DNA from 3 places in the Streptomyces lunaelactis genome. Region 1 is predicted to be linked to each of the others. Evidence: riboswitches for the same ligand, from Rfam matches in the RefSeq annotation. Region 1 holds a riboswitch; each other region holds the start of a gene.
The links. Region 1 has a riboswitch for cyclic di-AMP ahead of SLUN_RS18740 (M23 family metallopeptidase). Riboswitches for the same ligand answer to the same signal wherever they lie in the genome.

Region 1 (6,207 bases):
TCCGGCCATCCTGCCGGCCCGGCGCTCCCGGAGGCGTAACCCTCGGTAGTGCCCCGGGCCCCATCGCCAGTTGTCAGTGGCCCTCGTTAGGGTCAATAGGTGTCCGAGTCGCCCCCGCAGCACCCCCCACCGCATCCGGCGGTCCCGGCGTTCGAGCGGCAGCCGCTGTTCGACGCCGTGCCGGAGCGTTCCCGGTGGCGCTACAAGCCCCGCCGCGTCTCCCGGCTCTGGCAGAGCAAGGCCGTACGGGCCGGGGCGCTGATCACCCTCCTCGCCCTCTCCGGCCTGGTGATCCTCGCGCTCGTACGCGAACAGACCGGCACCCAGGGCTTCCTGGTCGGCCTCGCCCTCGCGACCCTGCCCGTCCCGCTGCTCGCGGCGGCCTTCCGCTGGCTGGACCGGGTCGAGCCGGGACCCTGGCGGAATCTGCTCTTCGCCTTCGCCTGGGGCGCCTTCGCCGCCGCCCTCGTCGCGATCATCGCGAACTCCTTCGCGACCCGCTGGATAGCCACCGCCACCGCGGACCCGGCGAGCGCGGACACCCTCGGCGCGACGGTGATAGCCCCGATCGTCGAGGAGAGCGCGAAGGCCGCCGCGGTGCTGCTCATCTTCCTCTTCCGCAGACGGGACTTCACCGGGATCGTCGACGGTGTGGTCGTGGCGGGCTTCACCGCGACCGGCTTCGCCTTCACCGAGAACATCCTCTACCTGGGCACCGCCTTCGGTGAGGACCAGGAGATAGGCGCATCGGGGCTCGCCTCGGTGACCGCGGCGACCTTCTTCGTACGGGTCGTGATGTCGCCGTTCGCGCATCCGCTGTTCACCGTGCTCACCGGCATCGGCTTCGGGATCGCGGCACTCGCCACACAGCGCCAGAAGATCCGCCGGGTCGCCCTGCCCCTGCTCGGCCTCGCCCTCGCGATGGGCATGCACGCCCTGTGGAACGGCTCGGCGTCGCTCTTGGGCCCCTTCGGCTTCTACGGCGTGTACGGGGCGTTCATGGTCCCCGTCTTCGGACTGCTGACCTGGCTGACGATCTGGACCAGGCAGCGCGAGCTGCGCACGATATCCGCCGAGCTGCCCGCGTACGCCGCGGCCGGCTGGCTGACGGCCGCCGAGCCGCGCGCGCTGTCCTCGATGCGGGCACGCACGATGGCGCGCGACGTCGCCCGGCGGATGCACGGCCCGGCCGCGGCGCACGCCGTGTCGGAGTACGAGACGTTTGCGACGTCCCTGGCCTTTCTGCGCCACCGGGCCCACCGCGGCGCGGCGGGCCCGGACTTCGTGGAGCGCGAGCAGGAGCTGCTGCACCATCTGTGGCAGCGCAAGGAGGTGGCCGCGCCCGCGCTGACGTACGCGGCACGGGCGACGGGCCGGGTGCCGGTGCCGCCGCCGCACCGCGACTACGGCGGCTACAACCCGTACCGCAGCTAGGGTCTTTCGTTTTGGTCAGGCCGGGCGGCAACGCGCGGCGCCCCTCGCACCGTTCGGTGCGAGGGGCGCCGTAAGAAGAACCGAGAAGAGCTCAGACCGTGAGGCCCTTGTCCCGCAGCCAGGTCATCGGGTCGATGCCCGTGCCGCCCGATGTGTGGACCTCGAGGTGCAGGTGCGCGCCCGTGACATTGCCCGTCGCGCCGACGCGGCCGATCGTCTCGCCCGTCGTCACCTTCTGCCCGACGCTGACCGAGATCGACGACTGGTGGGCGTACCAGACCTCCGTACCGTCCTCGAGCTCCAGGACCGTGCGGTAGCCGTACGAACCCGACCAGCCCGCCGCCGTGACGGTGCCCGTGTGCACCGCCTTGAGGGGCGTGCCCGTCGGGGCGGCGAAGTCCAGGCCGGTGTGCTGGCCCGAGGCCCACAGGGAGCCGGACTGGCCGAAGGTGGAGGTGATCGTGTACGAGGAGGTGGGGAGCGCGTAGCTCTTCGCCAGCTGCGCGAGCCGCTCGGCCTCCGCCTTGGCCTCCGCCGCCGCCTCGGCCGCCTGCTTCGCGGCCTCGGCCTTCGCCTCCGCCGCCGTCTGCTGCCTCTTCGCCTCCGCCGCGGCCTGGTCGGCGGCGAGCTTCTCCGCCGCGGCCTTCTCCTCGGCGGCCGCCTCGGACTGCTGCTGCTCGGCCTGCTGGAGGATCCGGGCGCGCAGGGCCTCCCCCGCGCCGGCCTCCTGGTCCACGCCGGTCCCGCCGGAACCGGTGTCCGAGGCCAGGGACATCGCCGTGAGCGGCGAGGCGTTCCCCGGCTCCTCGTCGGAGGAGTCGTCGGACATCAAGGAGCCGACGCCCGGCAGGGACTTGGCGTCGGGCAGGTTGTCCGCGATCGAGTCGGGAAGCGATATGGAGACCGGTGGCTTGTCCTGCGCGGTGGCCATGCCACCCGCGCCGACCGCCGCGATCACACCGACGCCCAGCACAGTGGAGCTGCGGGCGAGTCCGCCGCGCTGCTTCATCACACGGTGCCGACCGCGCACCGGACGGACGGAGTCCTCGGTGGGGTTCCATTCCTCCCATGCCCGCTCCGCCACCTCGTCACCGAAGTAGTCAGAATGCAGAGGGGCTACTGGGGCAGGGTTGTTGGACGCCACGGAGGCGTACTCCTTTCCTTCCTTCTCGCCTACCGGGTTAGCTGACGGGTTCGGAGCAGGAAGGTCTCCTACGGGCGCTTCAACCGCGAAAAAAGCGGCAAAAGGTGCCCGATTCACCCCAATTGGTGGTTCCCCGGTTCCCTTGCGGAATTCGGCGCGTGCGCACGGTGCCGTCTCTTGCGACGACTGGGACGACCGCGCTGCGTTATCGAACGTTAATAGACACCAGGGCCGGATTCCAAGCTGTTCCGACTGATCATTAACAACATCGGCCGGGACTTACCGGGACACATGCAGGCGGAGCCGGACGACTTGATCGCCCCTCAGGTCACTTCACACTTCTGACGGTGCATCAAATGTTATGCGGAGGGGTGTCCTTCGATTACACACGGTGCGCGACCAGATTCTGTCCGGTTGATCAGGCGGATGAGGGAGCGGCCCGCCGACGAGCGCGCGGTGGCCTTCACCGGCCCGCACGGCCGAGCATTCAGCGGCTGACCCGACCGCTCACTCGCTCTCCTCGCCCTTCACCACGGGTACGGTCCTGCGGCGGTCCGGCTGCCCCTCGGCGGGGCGGCTGACCGCCAGCAGCGCCATGTCGTCGGTGGAGCCGCCGCCCGTATGCCTGCGTACGTCGTCGACGATCGCGTCCAGCAGTTCCTCGGGCCCCGGAAAGAGCCGCCCGGCGAGCCGTTCGCCCGGGTCGTAGAAGACGCCGCGGCGGTCGCGCGCCTCGGACACACCGTCCGTGTACAGGAGCAGCGTGGCCCCGGCGGGCAGCGGATACTCCCCCGCCCGGTCCGGCCACTCCCCCAGACCCATCCCCAGGGGCAGCGCGGCCTTGGCCGGCCGCAGGCTGTCCAGGCCCCCGTCGGCGTACAGCACCAGCGGCTCCGGATGCCCGCGGTTCACCAGCCGCACCACACTGCGGGCGCGCGGGATCTCGCCGAGTACGGCGGTGGTGAACCCCTCGACGGATTCCAGACCTGCCCGCCGCTCGCCCTCGCGCGCCAGCGCCCGCTCCAGGCGCCCGGCGACCCCTTCGAGCGAGCTCTCCTGCTCGGCGGCCTCCCGGAACGCCCCGATGACGATGGCCACCGACTCGACCGCCTCCATGCCCTTGCCCCGGACGTCGCCCACGATGAGGCGTACGCCGTACGGAGTGTCCTGTACGGCGAAGAGGTCACCGCCGATGAACGCGTCCGCCTGCGCCGCCTCGTACCGCGCGGCGACCTGCAGCCCGCCGATCCGGTCCGCGGGAGTGGGCAGCACGGCCCGCTGCGCGGTCTCGGCGATGACGCGGGCGGAGGCCAGCCGCTCCCCACCGAGCCGTACGACCCGGTTGATGAGCACCGCGAGCCCGGCGACGGTGACGACGGTGCCCACCTCCGTGCTGGAGGTGACATTGCCCAGGGTGCGGTTGTAAAGCTCAAGACCGACCGCGGCGGCGATTGCCGCGACGCCGGTCAGCACGGTGTTGAGCAGGGAGAAGAACGGTGCGGCGATCAACGGTGCGGCCGCGAGGAGCGGCGAGGCGGTGAACCCGGCCGGCGTCGCGAGATCGAAGACAACACCGCCGATGATCATCATCATGGGCAGGACGCGGACAAGGCGATTGGCGTTGCCGCCGCCGTCCTGCTCTCGGTGCACCACCAGTGATCTCCTGCCTGGTCCACCCACAGCCGCGGACGGTACCGCGCTCTTCCCAGGCTGGCCGCAGCCGCGCCGGGCGGCGACTCACCGTCGGCCAACCGGGCGACGACCTCATGGGGCCTCAGGTCCTGTCCGGCCGATCTCGCCGGGCCGGGTACGACACTGGCCCGGCACTCTGATCGAGTGCCGGGCCAGTGTCTTCAGTAGCGGGGACAGGATTTGAACCTGCGACCTCTGGGTTATGAGCCCAGCGAGCTACCGAGCTGCTCCACCCCGCGCCGTTGAATGCAACCTTACGCCATCCGGAGCAAGATCAACTCCACCCTGCGAAGGGGGCCCGAGGCAGGCAGCTCACTGCCGGGAACGGCCGGGTCCGCCCGCGGGGCCGTCACCCGTCCGTGAGGTGCCGCTCCCCGTACACCTTCATCGCGTCCCGGACGAAGGCAGCGGTCCCCTCACCGTGCCGGTCGTAGTTGACGGTGAAGCGGGGGTCCGCGACGTACATCTCGCCGAGCCCGGTGAAGTACGACCTGGTCGGCGTGACCGTGATCGACAGCCACTCGTACTGCCGCCGCGTGATCGCCTGTACCTCGTCGCTGCCGGCCGCCTTCCCGTCCTTCAGCGCCTGCGCGAAGTCCTGGGCGATGGCGACCTGCTGCTCCTGGAACTCCCGCTTCTGCCGCGCGCTGAGCGAGCGCCACCAGCGGTCGCCCTTCTCGTACGCCTCCCGGCCCCAGCGCTCGGTTACCTCCCGCTCGTACTGCGTGTGATCGAAGCCGTCGAGTACTTCCTCGGCCATGAGCTCCTCCCCTTCCTCGGTCTTGTGGAGAGTGGTCCGCACCGAGGCGATCTGCCGCCCGATGCGTACCCGTTCCTGCTCCAGCAGCGCCAGATGCGTCCTGAGCGCGGCAGCGGTGTCCCGCTGGCCCTCGAGCACCTCGGCGATCGCGGGCAGTGGGAGCCCGAGCTCCCGCAGCAGCAGAATGCGCTGCAGCCGTACGAGCGCGTCCTGGTCGTAGTAGCGGTAGCCGTTGCTGCCCACGCGGCTGGGCTCGAGCAGCCCCAGCTCGCCGTAGTGCCGCAGCGTGCGGCTCGTCGTCCCGGCCCGCCGGGCAATCTCCTGGATCGACCACTCCATGCGCTTCACGTTAAATCTTGACGTTGCGTAAAGGTCAAGCGCCGAATCGGGGGTCCCGGCTCAGGGCAGCAGCCGGGCCGCGCGCATCTGCAGATAGCGCGTCTCGGGGACGCTGAGAGTGCGCTGCGCCGCCAGCCGGTACGCGGCTCGCGCGCCTTCGGTGTCCCCCGCCTTCTCCAGCAGATGCGCGCGTACCGCGTCGAGCCGGTGGTGGCCCGCCAACCGGTCCTCCAGCTTGGCGACTTCGGCCAGCCCGGCCTCAGGACCGTGCACCATGGCGACGGCCACGGCCCGGCCGAGTTCGGCCATCGGCTCGGGGGCACGGCGTACGAGGATGTCGTACAGGGCGAGAATCTGCGGCCAGTCGGTGTCATCGGCGCGAGCCGCCTCGTCGTGCAGCGCCGCGATCGCCGCCTGCAGCTGGTAGGCCCCGGCCGGCCCCTGCGACAGCGCCTCCTCCACCAGGGCGGAGCCCTCCGTGATCGCCTGGGGGTCCCAGCGGCCGCGGTCCTGCTCGTCGAGCGGGATCAGTTCGCCGTGCGGTCCTGTGCGGGCGGCGCTGCGGGCATCGGTGAGCAGCATCAGCGCCAGCAGCCCGGTCACCGCGCCCTCCGTGGGCAGCAGCCGGCGTACGGCCCGGGTCAGCCGGATCGCCTCGCGGGCGAGGTCGGCGCGGTGCAGATCGCGGCCGGAGGTCGCCGTATAGCCCTCGTTGAAGATCAGGTAGAGCACCTGGAGCACGGCCGCGAGCCGCTGGTCACGGTCCTCGGTCACCGGCTGCCGGAAGGGCACGCCCTTGACCTTCTGCTTGGCCCTGCTGATGCGCTGCGCCATGGTC
Region 2 (6,207 bases), 3.4 Mb from region 1:
GAGGCTGCCGTACCGCACTCGCCGGCCGTCCGCGGTCGACAGGCCGCCCACGTCCCGGAAGTTGCGCACTCCCGACAGCTCCGGCTCTGTCGACGGGACCTGCGGCGGCAGCTGCTGCGTCACGGGGGGCTCCTGAAGTGACTGCCGTCGGCGCTGCTCGCCGACGATGGCGCTTTCCCGACGATACGACATGGATTCCTGGGGCAATCATCTCGGCCGTGCCCGCAAGGGCGTTGCACAGGCAGCGGTCGCGGTCGGATGATGTGCGGGCCTGTGCGGACCTGTGAGTATCTGAGGGGTCGGGATGATTGAGAGCGTTGGCAAGGGTCGTACGTGGGTTCTCTCCGGAACGGCGAGCAGCTATGGGCTGCACCTCACCGACGGCGACGAACTGCTGCATCTTCATTGGGGACCACGGATCTCGGGCGCCGATGCGGAGGCACTCGCGGCCCAGGGCCTGCCGCCCTGCTGGCCGTTCGAGTCGCAGCTCGACGGGCACGAGGAGTATCCCGTCGAGGGCGGGCCCCGCTTCGTACGGCCCGCGCTTTCCGTCCGTACGGACATGGTCCGCGGCACCCAGTGGACCTTCGCCGGCGCCGAGGTGATCGACGGCGACGAGCTGCGGCTCCGCTTCACCGACGCGCTGCACGGCCTCGGGCTCACCCTGCACCACCGGATGCGCGGCGACGCGGACGTCATCGAGCGCTGGGTCACCGTCACCCACGAAGGCGAAGGACCGGACCTGGAGCTGCTGCGGGCCGATGCCGCCACCTGGACACTGCCGCAGCGCGGCCACTGGCGGCTCAGCCAGCTGCACGGCCGCTGGGCGGCCGAGTCCCTGCTCGTACGGTCGGAGCTGACGTACGGCGAGAAGGTACTGAGCAGCCGGCGCGGGCACACCGGTCACCAGCACCTGCCGTGGGTCGCCCTCGACGCCGAAGGCGCCACTGAGGAGCACGGAGAGGTGTACGGCTGCGCGCTCGCCTGGTCCGGGTCATGGCGGATCGCCGTACAGCGGCTGCCCGACGGACTCGTCCAGATCACCGGCGGCGCGGGCTACGACGACTCCGGACTGCTGCGGCTCGCGCCCGGCCAGTCCTACACCTCGCCCGTCTTCGCCGGTCTGTGGAGCGACGGCGGATTCGGCGGAGCCAGCCGGGCCTGGCACGCCTGGCAGCTGGCGCACGTCATCCCGGACGCCGCGAGCGAGCGTCCGGTGCTCTACAACTCCTGGGAGGCCACCGGCTTCGACATCTCCGAGGAACAGCAGCGGGCGCTCGCGCGGCGGGCCGCCGCCATGGGCATCGAGCTGTTCGTCGTCGACGACGCGTGGTTCGGGCAGCGCACCAGCGACCGGGCCGGACTCGGCGACTGGACCCCCAACGCCGAACGCTTCCCGCAGGGACTGAAGCCGCTCGCCGACGAAGTGCACGCGCTGGGCATGCAGTTCGGGATCTGGGTCGAGCCGGAGATGGTCAACGCCGACAGCGATCTCTACCGCGCGCATCCCGACTGGGTGCAGCACCACCCGGGCCGGGCCCGCACGGAGTTCCGCAACCAGCTCGTACTGAACCTCGCCCGCGAGGACGTACAGGCCTGTCTCTGGGAACAGCTGGACGGACTGCTCAGCAGCGCGCCCATCGACTATGTGAAGTGGGACTTCAACCGCTGCTTCACGGACGTCGGCTGGCCCGGTGAGGAGTATCCGCAGAAGCTGTGGGTCGAGCATGTGCACGCGCTGTACGCACTCCTCGACCGGCTGCGGGCCGCGCACCCGACGGTGGCGTTCGAGTCCTGCTCCGGCGGCGGCGGCCGGATCGACCTCGGCATCCTCTCCCGTACCGACCAGGTATGGACGTCCGACAACACCGATCCGCTGGACCGGCTCGGCATCCAGCAGGGCTTCACCCAGCTGCACCCGGCACGGGTCATGGCGGCCTGGGTGACCGACAGCCCCAATGTCCAGCTCAACGGCCGCTTCAGCACGCTGCGCTTCCGCTTTGTCAGCGCGATGGCCGGAGTGCTCGGAGTCGGCGGCGACCTGACCGAATGGAGCGAGGGGGAGCTCACCGAGGCGCGCGGCTGGGCGGAGCTCTACAAGAAGATCAGGCCGGTGGTGCAGCACGGCGGGCTGTACCGGCTGCGGGCCCCGGAGGGCGGGCTGAGCGCCGTGCAGTACGTGCGCGGCGACGAGACCGTCGTGCTCGCCTGGCTCCAGGCACAGCACTACGGCGAGCTGCCGCCCAGGCTCCGGCTGCGGGGGCTCGACCCGGCGGCCGCGTACGAGTGCCTGGACACCGGCGCCGTGCACCGTGGCTCCGTACTCCTGCACCACGGGCTGCACACCGGGCTGAAGGGTGACATGGACGCCACGGTGATCCGGCTGCGCCGCCGCTGACCCGAGCCCGCTGATCCGAACCCGCTGATCCGAGCCGGAAGGCCGCCGAATTCCGCCCGCAAGGCGGGAATGAGGTGTATGTGATGGCGATAAGCCACCTCGTCAATAAATGACGCTTCTGTCCGAATTGGTCGATTCGGCATAACGTGCCCCGTCTGCAATGCAGATGGGGCACGACCCGTGAGCAGGATCATATTCGTGACGGTGTGTGGCGGTACGGCGGAAGCCAATTCCGCTGCCAGGCGGCGAGCCAAGGACTTCGATTCACGGAGGGTGACCGGAATTCCCCGGCAATATCAAAGGGATCATTGACCGGGGAAAGGGGCAGCTTGTTTCCGGTCGGTTTGCCGGTTTACGGTCACGACCAATCCGGACGGAACGCCTAATCCTGCCGCCGCCCGGAATTCCACCCACCCACGTGTGGCAGGAGCGGGGGACCCAGGTAAGTACGCCGATTCCGGAGGTCCGGAGACGGCTTGGGGTTAAGTCGCGCAACTGCGCGGCCGGGCATCTCCAGCCCGAACCCGACAGCTCACCTCGTAGGCGCCGGAGAGGAATTCGCCATGCCCGCGAAGGGTAAGCACCGCCGTCCCAAGGTCAACCCGATCACGCGCGGATTCGTCGCCGCCGCCGGTACGGGTGGCGCCGTCATCGCACTTCCGCTCATGGGTGCCACCGGCGCCCACGCCGCCGACAAGGCCGCGCCCGCCGCGGCTTCGCACACGGTGGCAGTGACCGCCGCCGCGGCTCCGGCACCCGCCAAGAAGGCCGCCCCCACCACGTACTCCGTCGTCTCCGGCGACTACCTGGCCAAGATCGCCGACAAGCACGATGTCCGCGGCGGCTGGAAGAAGCTGTACGAGGACAACCGTGCGGTCGTCGGCGAGAACCCCTCGCTGATCCACCCGGGCCTCAAGCTCACCCTCGGCGCGAAGGCGAAGGCGAAGGCCCCCGCGCAGGAGAAGCCGAAGCCCAGCTCCGAGGGCCCGGCCAAGTCCTCTTCGAGTGGCTCCCCGGACTCCTCCTCGAAGCCGGCCAAGCCGGCAAAGCAGGCGTCGTCCAAGGGCACGGGCAGCACCGCCGCGCAGACCAGCGGCTCCGGCTTCACCTCGCCCGTCTCCGGCGCGACCATCAGCACCCCGTACCACCTCGCCGGTGGCATGTGGTCCAGCGGCTACCACACCGGTGTCGACTTCGCGGCGTCCTCCGGCACCACCGTCAAGTCCGTCGGCCCGGGCACCGTCGTCTCCGCCGGGTGGGGCGGCGCGTACGGCAACGAGGTCGTCATCCAGCACACCGACGGCACCTACTCGCAGTACGCCCACCTCTCCTCCCTGTCCGTCTCCTCCGGCCAGAACGTGAGCGGCGGCCAGCAGATCGGCCTCTCCGGCTCCACGGGCAACTCCACCGGTCCGCACCTCCACTTCGAGATCCGCACCGGCCCGGGCTACGGCTCGGACATCGACCCGCTGGCCTACCTGCGCAGCCACGGCGTCAGCATCTGACGCGCTGGTGAACTGACGCGCTGATGAACGGGCCGATGCCCTGACGCCCGACGAATCCAGCACGCCGAATCCCCCCGCGCCGTCCTGAGTGGCGCGGGGGGATTCGGCGTATTCCGGCGTGGGCGAAACGTGACCGGTGGCAAAGATCACCCCTCGTCAACCCCTCCTTACGGTCGCGTAGGTCACATCCGTAAGGGAAAGATGAGGTCTCGTGGCAGACGATTCGAGAACAGAAGAAGATGGCGCATTCGGGTCGTACGCGGCGATCGGTGACAGCTTCACCGAGGGCGTCGGCGACCCGGGCCCCGATGGGATGTACGTCGGCTGGGCGGACCGTTTCGCGGTCCTGCTGGACGACCGGATGCCGGAGCACACCTTCAGGTACGCCAATCTCGCCGTACGCGGCCGTCTCCTCGATCAGATCGTCGAGGAACAGGTCCCGAGGGCGAGGGAACTCGCCCCGGATCTGGTGACGTTCTGCGCGGGGGGCAACGACATCATCCGGCCCGGCACCGACCCCGACGATGTGGCCGAGCGCTTCGAGCGCGCCGTCGCCGACCTCGCGGGCTCGGTCGGCACCGTCATGGTGACCACCGGATTCGATACGCGTGGGGTGCCGGTACTGCGCCATCTGCGCGGCAAGATCGCCACGTACACCGCGCACGTACGGGCCATCGCCGATCGCTACGACTGTCCCGTACTCGATCTGTGGTCGCTCAAATCCGTCCAGGACAGGCGGGCTTGGGACGGCGACAGACTGCATCTGTCACCCGAGGGCCACACCAGGGTCGCGTTGCGCGCCGCCCAGGTGCTCGGCCTGGAGGTGCCCGCCGACCCCGACCAGTCGTGGCCGCCCCTGCCGCCGCGCGGCCCGCTCGAAGTGCGCCGCGACGACATCCACTGGGCGCGCGAGCACCTGGTGCCGTGGATCGGACGGAGGCTGCGCGGCGAGAGCTCCGGCGACCATGTGGAAGCCAAGCGGCCGAATCTGCTGCCCCTGTGACGGCGACGGGGTGCGGGTACGGGCCGGTGAGTACTACGGCCCTTCCCCTCTCGGCTTCTTCACGGGCGTCCCGAAGCTGACGGCGTTCTCGGCGCGGGTGCAGGACGAGGCGGTGGCGCGCCGACTGGGGGATGAGCCGGCGAGGCTGACGGGGATCGGCCTTCCGGCTCCGTACGACGCCTGAGAAGCGGCGGGCACGGCCGGGATCCGCTCCAGGACACCACCCGCGAACACGTCGTACAGCGGCAGCGCCTCCAGATGGACATAGCCGATATGGCAGTCGCAGACGGCCGACGGGCAGTCGCGCGGACGCAGCGCCCGCCGGTAGGAGCCGTCGTAGAGATTGCCGAGCTCGTCCGGGACGAAGTGGCAGCGCCGCACCGTGCCGTCGCCGTCCACCGAGATCACCGACTCGCCCGTCCGGCACGGGAGTCCTGCCGAGCGGTGCGGATCGCGGCTGTACGCGAAGAGCGGATCCAGCTCTGTCCACTCGGCTGCCTCGGCGTCGCTGTAGCTGCGTCCCTCGGCCGCGTTCACCCAGAGGTAGACGTGGGCGGGCAGATCGGCGCGCAGGCGACGGGCGTCGGCCAGGTGCTCGGGGAACCCCACGACGCCGACGCTGAACCGGACCCCGCGCCCGGACAGGTCACGGCACTTGCCGAGGAATCGGTCGTACGGGGTCTGGCCCGGGTGGTACGTGCACCAGAGTGCGAGGGTGTCGGGATCGGCGTCCGCGACCCAGCCGGTGCGGCAGCTGAGGTTCGTCTGGATGGCCACCCGGCGGATGTGCGGCAGCCGGGAGAGCTCGGTGAGGGTGCGGCGGTACCAGGAGCGGACCAGGCCCTCGCCCCACGGCGTGAACAGAATCGACAACTGGTCGTCCGTCTGCTCGGACGCCCAGTCGGCGAAGCGTTCGAGCGCGGAACGGTCGGCACGCAGCTGATCGGGGCTGTCGTGCCGCTTGGCGAAGGGACAGTACGGGCAGTCGTAGTCGCAGGAGGCGAGCGGGCCACGGTAGAGGATCGTCAGGTCCACAGCTGAACCTCACTTGAGTTCGTACGCGGCCATGTCGGCGCGCACGGCGGGGGAGAAGAGTTCGGGGCCCAGAGCGTCCGAGTACGCCAGACCGTCGGCACTCAGCCTCAGCCGGTCGGGCCCGGCGCTCTCGTCGAGCCAGCCGAGGGAACCGAAATGGTCGAGCTCGGACGGGAAGTCCTCGACCGGGTGGCGGCCGAACCGTTCACGGTATCCGGCCACTTCCATGCCCTCGGCCCGGAGGAGTGACTGGAGGAGATGGCGGC
Region 3 (6,207 bases), 3.9 Mb from region 1:
CCACGAAGGCCGCAGGCTGGCAGGCGCCGATGACCATCAACTGTCCGGACGTCGCGGTCCGTCTGTCGAGTGTGCCGGAGCAGGCGCGGCCGGCCGTGGACGGTGAACTCGCGCAGCTGGACAGCCAGGTCGCGGATGCCTATCGGCAACTCGCCACCGGCGGCGCTCAAGCCGACCAGAAGTGGGTACGCACGCGCGTACTGGATCCGCTGTCCTCCCAGCGCCGCGGCACTCTGGACCGCATCGCCGCCGAGATCGAGCGGGTCTCGAGCCGGCCCCAGGGGATGGACTCGCTGGCGTCCTGCACGGTCAAGAAGGACGATGTGGCCCCCGCTTCCGCGGCCGGTTCCGGATCTGACGCTCCGAGCGCCCCTGCTGCCAGTGCCTCCGCGCCGGCCGCGGGCGGTCAGGGGCAGACGGGTCCCCGAAGGTCGGACTTCGTGGACATCCGCAAGGTGCGGCCCAATGTCGCCGAGCCCCGCGTACGGAGCAACGCCTCCCGTGGCACCTTCAAGTCGCGCTGCGGTCGCAACGAGAACAAGCACTTCAACCCCGACAACGTCATCGTCGCCCCCGGTGTGAGCAACGGCGCCCACCACATGCACGACTACGTCGGCAACCTCGAGACCGATGCCTTCTCCACCAATGACGACCTGGCCACCGCCAATACGACGTGCACCAACGGCGACCGCTCCACGCACTATTGGCCGGTGCTGCGACTGCGCAACGGGAAGATCGAGGCCGACGCCAATCTTCCCGGCGGCGGACAGGACGGCAACGTCGGACGCATTCTCCAGCCCGCTTCCGTGCAACTCACCTTCCGCGGCAGTCCCGTCGGCAAAGTCACGGCGATGCCCACATTCCTGCGCATCATCACCGGCGACGCCAAGGCGTTCACCAATGGAACAGCCAATGCCAACGCATCCTGGAGCTGCACCGGCTTCGAGAACCGACAGCTCAAGGACAAATACCCGCTGTGCCCGCGCGGCAGCAACGTGGTGCGTACGTTCAATTTCCAGAGCTGCTGGGACGGCCAGAACACCGACAGCGCGAACCACCGCACGCATGTGACCTTCGCGCGCCCCAACGGCGCGTGCCCGAAGGGATTCCGGGCCATTCCTCAACTGGTCCAGCGGATCACGTACAAGATCGCGCCCGGCTCCGTGTTCGCCGTCGACAGCTTCCCTGAGCAGTTGCACAAGCCGGTGACGGACCATGGCGACTTCATCAACGTGATGTCCGCGTCGCTGATGAGGAAAGCGGTGAGCTGCATCAACAACGGCCGTAGGTGCGGCTGACGTCCGGATCCGGCGCGGCGGATGCCACGCCGCCCGCCCGTTTCCTCTCGTCGACGATGGGGACCCCGCTCTTGTGCACTCAGGCGTTCACCGCGTGGGCGCAGGCCCAGGAGCAGGGTCCCGGCGGCCGAGAGTCTGGGGCGGCCGGTCGATAAACGGACAGAGGCGGCATAAGCCTCCATATTTGCCTACAGCGGCGAATAGTGGTGCGAACCGCGGGGCGTTTCGCGGTCCGCCAGGGCGACTCGCTGCGCGACCTTGGTCGAGAAAGCGTTCCGGCAGTGACGTTTCGCCCGAAAAGTTACTGCGTGGGCAGTTGCTCTGATATTTCGCATGATGCCTGAATTGGTAGTACTCGCGCGAAATATCTTTCTCTCGCGCCCTGCCGCACGGCACACCGTTCCGCATTGCCTCCAGTGAAATGGGTCACGTCTATGGCGATTTGTGGACAGCGCCGATGAGCCCAGTCCCGTTCCACAGAAAGAAAGTTGAGTTTCCCGCTCGGGATGGATCAAGGGATATTCTCGCGGCGGATCCTCCTCGCGGAATGCCCTATTGAATTCAGGGCTTGTTCCCTCCGGTGCATCTCGCTTACGGTCACGGCAATCCGGATGGACCGCCGAATCCTGCCGCCATCCGGAAACCGAACCGACCCACTCACGTACGGCAGGAGCGGGGGACCCAGGTAAGCCGCCGATCCGGAATCCGGAACGGCTTGGGGTGAAGTCGCATTCATACTGCGGCCGGGCATCTCCAGCCCGAACCCGACAGCTCACCTCGCAGGCGACGGAGAGGAATTCGTCATGCCCGCAAAGGGTAAGCACCGTCGCCCCAAGTCCAGCTCACTCACCCGGGGTCTCGCCGTCGTGGGCACGGGTGGCGCCGCACTCGTCCTTCCGGTGATCGGCGCGACCGCTGCCGGCGCGGCGCAGGCGCAGCCCGTTGCTGTCGAGAAGGCCGTGGCACCGGCCATCGCGGCGGCCGCGCCGGCCCCCGCGAAGAAGGCGGGCCCCACGACCTATTCGGTCGTCGCGGGGGACTCCCTTTCCAAGATCGCGGACCAGCTCGCCGTGAGCGGCGGCTGGAAGAAGCTGTACCAGGACAACCGGAAGGCTGTCGGTGACGACCCGCGGCTGATTCATCCCGGACTCGAGCTGACCGTCGGTAAGAAGGCCAAGGCGCCCTCCGCCAAGGCGCCCTCCGCCAAGGCGTCCGCGTCCAAGGCATCCTCCTCCCAGCGGGCCGACCGTTCCGAGCGGACGTCCACCCTGTCCACCAAGAAGGCCGCCGTCGTCTCCAAGCCCGCGGCCTACTCCAATGACCTCGACGGCTGGATCAAGGAGTCGCTGGACGTCATGGCCCGGCACGGCATACCGGGCAGCTACGACGGCATCCACCGAAACGTCATGCGCGAGTCCGCGGGCAACCCGCTGGCCATCAACAACTGGGACTCCAACGCCGCCGCCGGAACGCCGTCCAAGGGGCTCCTGCAGGTCATCCAGCCGACCTTCCTGGCCTACCACGTGCCCGGCACGGCGATGGACAGCTTTGATCCGGTCGCCAACATCACCGCCGCGTGCAACTACGCCGCCGACAAGTACGGCTCGATCGACAACGTCAACGGACCTTACTGACGTTCTGGGTCCCGGCGGCTCGGGCCGCCGGGATCCCCGTGAAGCGCCCCGAGATGTGCAGGTCGGCCCCGATCCCGGCTGCTGCCGCCCGCAGCTCGGGCAGGCGCGGCCTGCTGCGACGTGCTCGCCGACGTCGATCTGCGGCCCGGCCTGGCCCGTACCACCGCACCGACTCTTTAGCCGAAAGGTTCAAACGCAACAGATCGCGCTCGCCGCACGGACCGGGCCGACGTGACGGCGCTCCACGAGCGTGACCTTCAGGTCACGGAGGGGCTGCATGGCGACGGGCCGAAGATCGCCGCCCGAGCCCTTACTCCGGTCGTGTTCCGCATTCGCATCGCATTCGTGATCGGTGCGGCGCATGATGGTGGGCATGGCGAAGCCGACCATCCTGACCGTCGACGACGATCCGGGAGTCTCCCGAGCCATCGCCCGCGACCTCCGGCGCCGGTACGGCGACCGGTATCGCGTGCTCCGCGCGCCCTCGGGTGCAGAGGCCCTGGAGGCATTGCGGGAGGTCAAGCTGCGCGGCGAGCCGCTCGCCGTGATGATCGCCGACTACCGCATGCCGACGATGAACGGCGTGCAGTTTCTGGAAGCGGCCATGGACCTCTTCCCCCTGGCCAGACGGGTGCTTCTGACGGCGTACGCCGACACGGGCGCGGCCATAGACGCGATCAACATCGTCGATCTCGATCATTACCTGCTCAAGCCGTGGAGTCCGCCGGAGGAGAACCTCTACCCGGTGCTGGACGCGCTGCTGGAGCTGTGGGCGGCGGCGCCCGACCTGGCGGTGGGGGAGACACGGATCGTCGGCCACCGCTGGTCGGCGCCGTCCTTCGCCGTACGGGAATTCCTCGCCCGCAATCTCGTGCCCTACCGCTGGGTCGCCGCGGACGAACCCGAAGGGCGGCGGCTCCTGGACGCGGCCGGTCTCAGCGCCGACGACGTGCCGCTGGTGATCACGGCCGACGGCAAGACCCTGCAGGCGCCGAGCGAGGCCGAGCTCGCCGCCGAAGTGGGACTGAGCACCACCCCGGCCGCCGACTTCTACGACGTCGTCGTCATCGGCGCGGGCCCCGCAGGGCTCGGCGCCGCCGTCTACGCGGCGTCCGAGGGGCTGCGAACGGTGCTGGTGGAGCGGAGCGCGACCGGCGGGCAGGCCGGCCAGAGCAGCCGTATCGAGAACTACCTGGGTTTCCCCGACGGAGTGTCCGGGGCGCAGCTGACGGACCGGGCACGTCGGCAGGCCACCCGCTTCGGCGCCGAGATCCTCAGCGCGCGGGAAGTGGTGTCACTGGAAGCGGCAGGGGCGGGCCGGGTGCTGCGGTTCAGCGACGGGACCTCGATCGGGGCGCACACCGTCGTCCTGGCGACGGGGGTGTCGTACCGGCGGCTGGAGGGGGCGGGCCTCGACGAGTTCACCGGAGCCGGAGTCTTCTACGGCTCGGCGTCCTTCGAAGCAGCCAACTGCACGGGGGAGGACGTGTACATCGTCGGCGGCGCCAACTCCGCCGGCCAGGCCGCCGTCTACTTCTCCCGCTATGCCAACCGCGTCCATCTCCTGGTCCGCGGAGCCGACTTGGCCAGGTCGATGTCGCACTACCTGGTCCAGCAGATCGACGGCATCGCCAACATTCACGTCCACCCGCACACCGAGGTGGCGGGCGGCGAGGGCGACAGGCACCTGCAGCGACTGACCCTGCGCGACAACCGCACGGGCGACGTGAGAACGACCGATGCCTCGTGGCTGTTCGTCTTCATCGGCGCCGAACCGCCCACTGGGTGGCTGGACGGCGTCGTCCGCCGTGACGAACGGGGCTTCGTGCTCACCGGTCCCGACCTGCTGTCCGAGGGAGCGCGCCCCGCTGGATGGCCGCTGTCACGGGACCCCTACCACCTCGAAACCAGTGTGCCCGGTGTTTTCGCCGCCGGCGACGTACGGGCCGAATCGGTCAAACGGGTCGCATCCGCGGTCGGGGAAGGCGCCATGGCCGTCTCCCTGGTGCACCGCTACATGGAGGCGCAATGAATGCCCCGAGCCCGCGCGACAAGCTGACCCCGGCCGAACTGCAGACCCTGTTCCTCTTCGAGGCCCTCGACGACAAACAGCTGGCGTGGCTCGCCGAGCGCGGCAGCGTCGAGGTGCGGCCGGGCGGAGCGCCCGTCTACTCCCAGGGCGAGGCCGCCACCTGCTTCTTCGTACTTCTCAGCGGTACGGTCGCCATGGTCCGCCATCTCCACGGCGACGACATCGAGCTCGGCCGCACCGAGCAGGTAGGTGTCTACAGCGGAGCCACGCAGGCCTACCTCGGGGACCGGGTGGACCAGGTCTACCCCAACACGCTGCGAGCCATCACCGACGTCGAACTCTTCGTGCTGCCCGCCGAAGAGTTCGCCCACGCGGTACGCACCTGGTTCCCCATGGCGCTGCATCTGCTCGAAGGCCTGTTCTTCGGCACCCGTGCCAGCAACACCATCATCGGCGAACGCGAACGACTGGAGGCCCTCGGCTCCCTCACCGCCGGGCTCACCCACGAGCTCAACAACCCCGCGGCCGCGGCCGTACGCGCCACCGACACCCTGCGCGACCGGGTCACCAAGATGCGCCACAAGCTCGCCCTCATCGCCGACGGCCGGGTGGACGGCACCCGTCTGCACCACCTGGTCGAGATGCAGGACGCGGCCGTCCAACGCGCCTCCAACGCCCCCAAGCTGTCGGCGATCGAAGCCTCCGACGCCGAGGACGAGGTCACCGACTGGCTCGAGGACCACGAGATCGACCGGGCCTGGGACATCGCCCCCGTCCTGGTCGCCGGCGGCATCGACCCCGCATGGCTGTCCGAGGCGACCGACAGCCTGGGCGACGAGAACCGGCAGGCGGCGGTGGGGTGGCTGACGTACACCATCGACACCGAGCTGTTGATGGGGGAGATCGAGGACGCCGTCAACCGCATCTCCGGCCTCGTCGATGCGGCACGCCAGTACTCCCAGCTCGACCGCGCCGCCCAGCAGCCCGTCGACATCCACGAACTCCTCGACGCCACGCTGGTGATGCTGCAGGCCAAGATCCCCTCGGGCGTGCGCGTGGTGAAGGAGTACGACCGCGGTCTGCCGCCCATCCCGGCGTACGGTGCGGAGCTCAACCAGGTCTGGACGAACCTCATCGACAACGCCCTCGGCGCGATGAACGGCAGCGGCACGCTCACGATCGCCACCTGGCGCGATGCCGACCGCCTCTTCGTCGAGGTCCGCGACACCGGCCCCGGCATCCC

Region 2: it holds a riboswitch for cyclic di-AMP, as region 1 does, so the genes downstream of both, SLUN_RS34265 (LysM peptidoglycan-binding domain-containing M23 family metallopeptidase) here and SLUN_RS18740 (M23 family metallopeptidase) in region 1, are expected to answer to the same signal.
Region 3: it holds a riboswitch for cyclic di-AMP, as region 1 does, so the genes downstream of both, SLUN_RS36585 (LysM peptidoglycan-binding domain-containing protein) here and SLUN_RS18740 (M23 family metallopeptidase) in region 1, are expected to answer to the same signal.

Annotation. Positions count from the first base shown of each region.
Region 1 is NZ_CP026304.1:4,119,763-4,125,969, forward strand. Features, by position in the region: gene SLUN_RS18735 (PrsW family intramembrane metalloprotease) at 100-1,434, shown strand; gene SLUN_RS18740 (M23 family metallopeptidase) at 1,526-2,578, opposite strand; cyclic di-AMP (ydaO/yuaA leader) riboswitch at 2,590-2,745, opposite strand; gene SLUN_RS18745 (PP2C family protein-serine/threonine phosphatase) at 3,086-4,171, opposite strand; tRNA gene SLUN_RS18750 (tRNA-Met) at 4,436-4,509, opposite strand; gene SLUN_RS18755 (MerR family transcriptional regulator) at 4,620-5,369, opposite strand; gene SLUN_RS18760 (RNA polymerase sigma factor) at 5,430-6,207, opposite strand, start outside.
Region 2 is NZ_CP026304.1:7,512,934-7,519,140, forward strand. Features, by position in the region: gene SLUN_RS34255 (tyrosine-protein phosphatase) at 1-111, opposite strand, end outside; gene SLUN_RS34260 (alpha-galactosidase) at 305-2,398, shown strand; cyclic di-AMP (ydaO/yuaA leader) riboswitch at 2,784-2,959, shown strand; gene SLUN_RS34265 (LysM peptidoglycan-binding domain-containing M23 family metallopeptidase) at 2,962-3,903, shown strand; gene SLUN_RS34270 (SGNH/GDSL hydrolase family protein) at 4,115-4,906, shown strand; gene SLUN_RS34275 (STM4011 family radical SAM protein) at 4,940-5,941, opposite strand; gene SLUN_RS34280 (STM4012 family radical SAM protein) at 5,951-6,207, opposite strand, start outside.
Region 3 is NZ_CP026304.1:7,998,650-8,004,856, forward strand. Features, by position in the region: gene SLUN_RS36580 (DUF1996 domain-containing protein) at 1-1,298, shown strand, start outside; cyclic di-AMP (ydaO/yuaA leader) riboswitch at 1,939-2,097, shown strand; gene SLUN_RS36585 (LysM peptidoglycan-binding domain-containing protein) at 2,102-2,932, shown strand; gene SLUN_RS36590 (hypothetical protein) at 3,122-3,307, opposite strand; gene SLUN_RS36595 (NAD(P)/FAD-dependent oxidoreductase) at 3,306-4,964, shown strand; gene SLUN_RS42155 (ATP-binding protein) at 4,961-6,207, shown strand, end outside.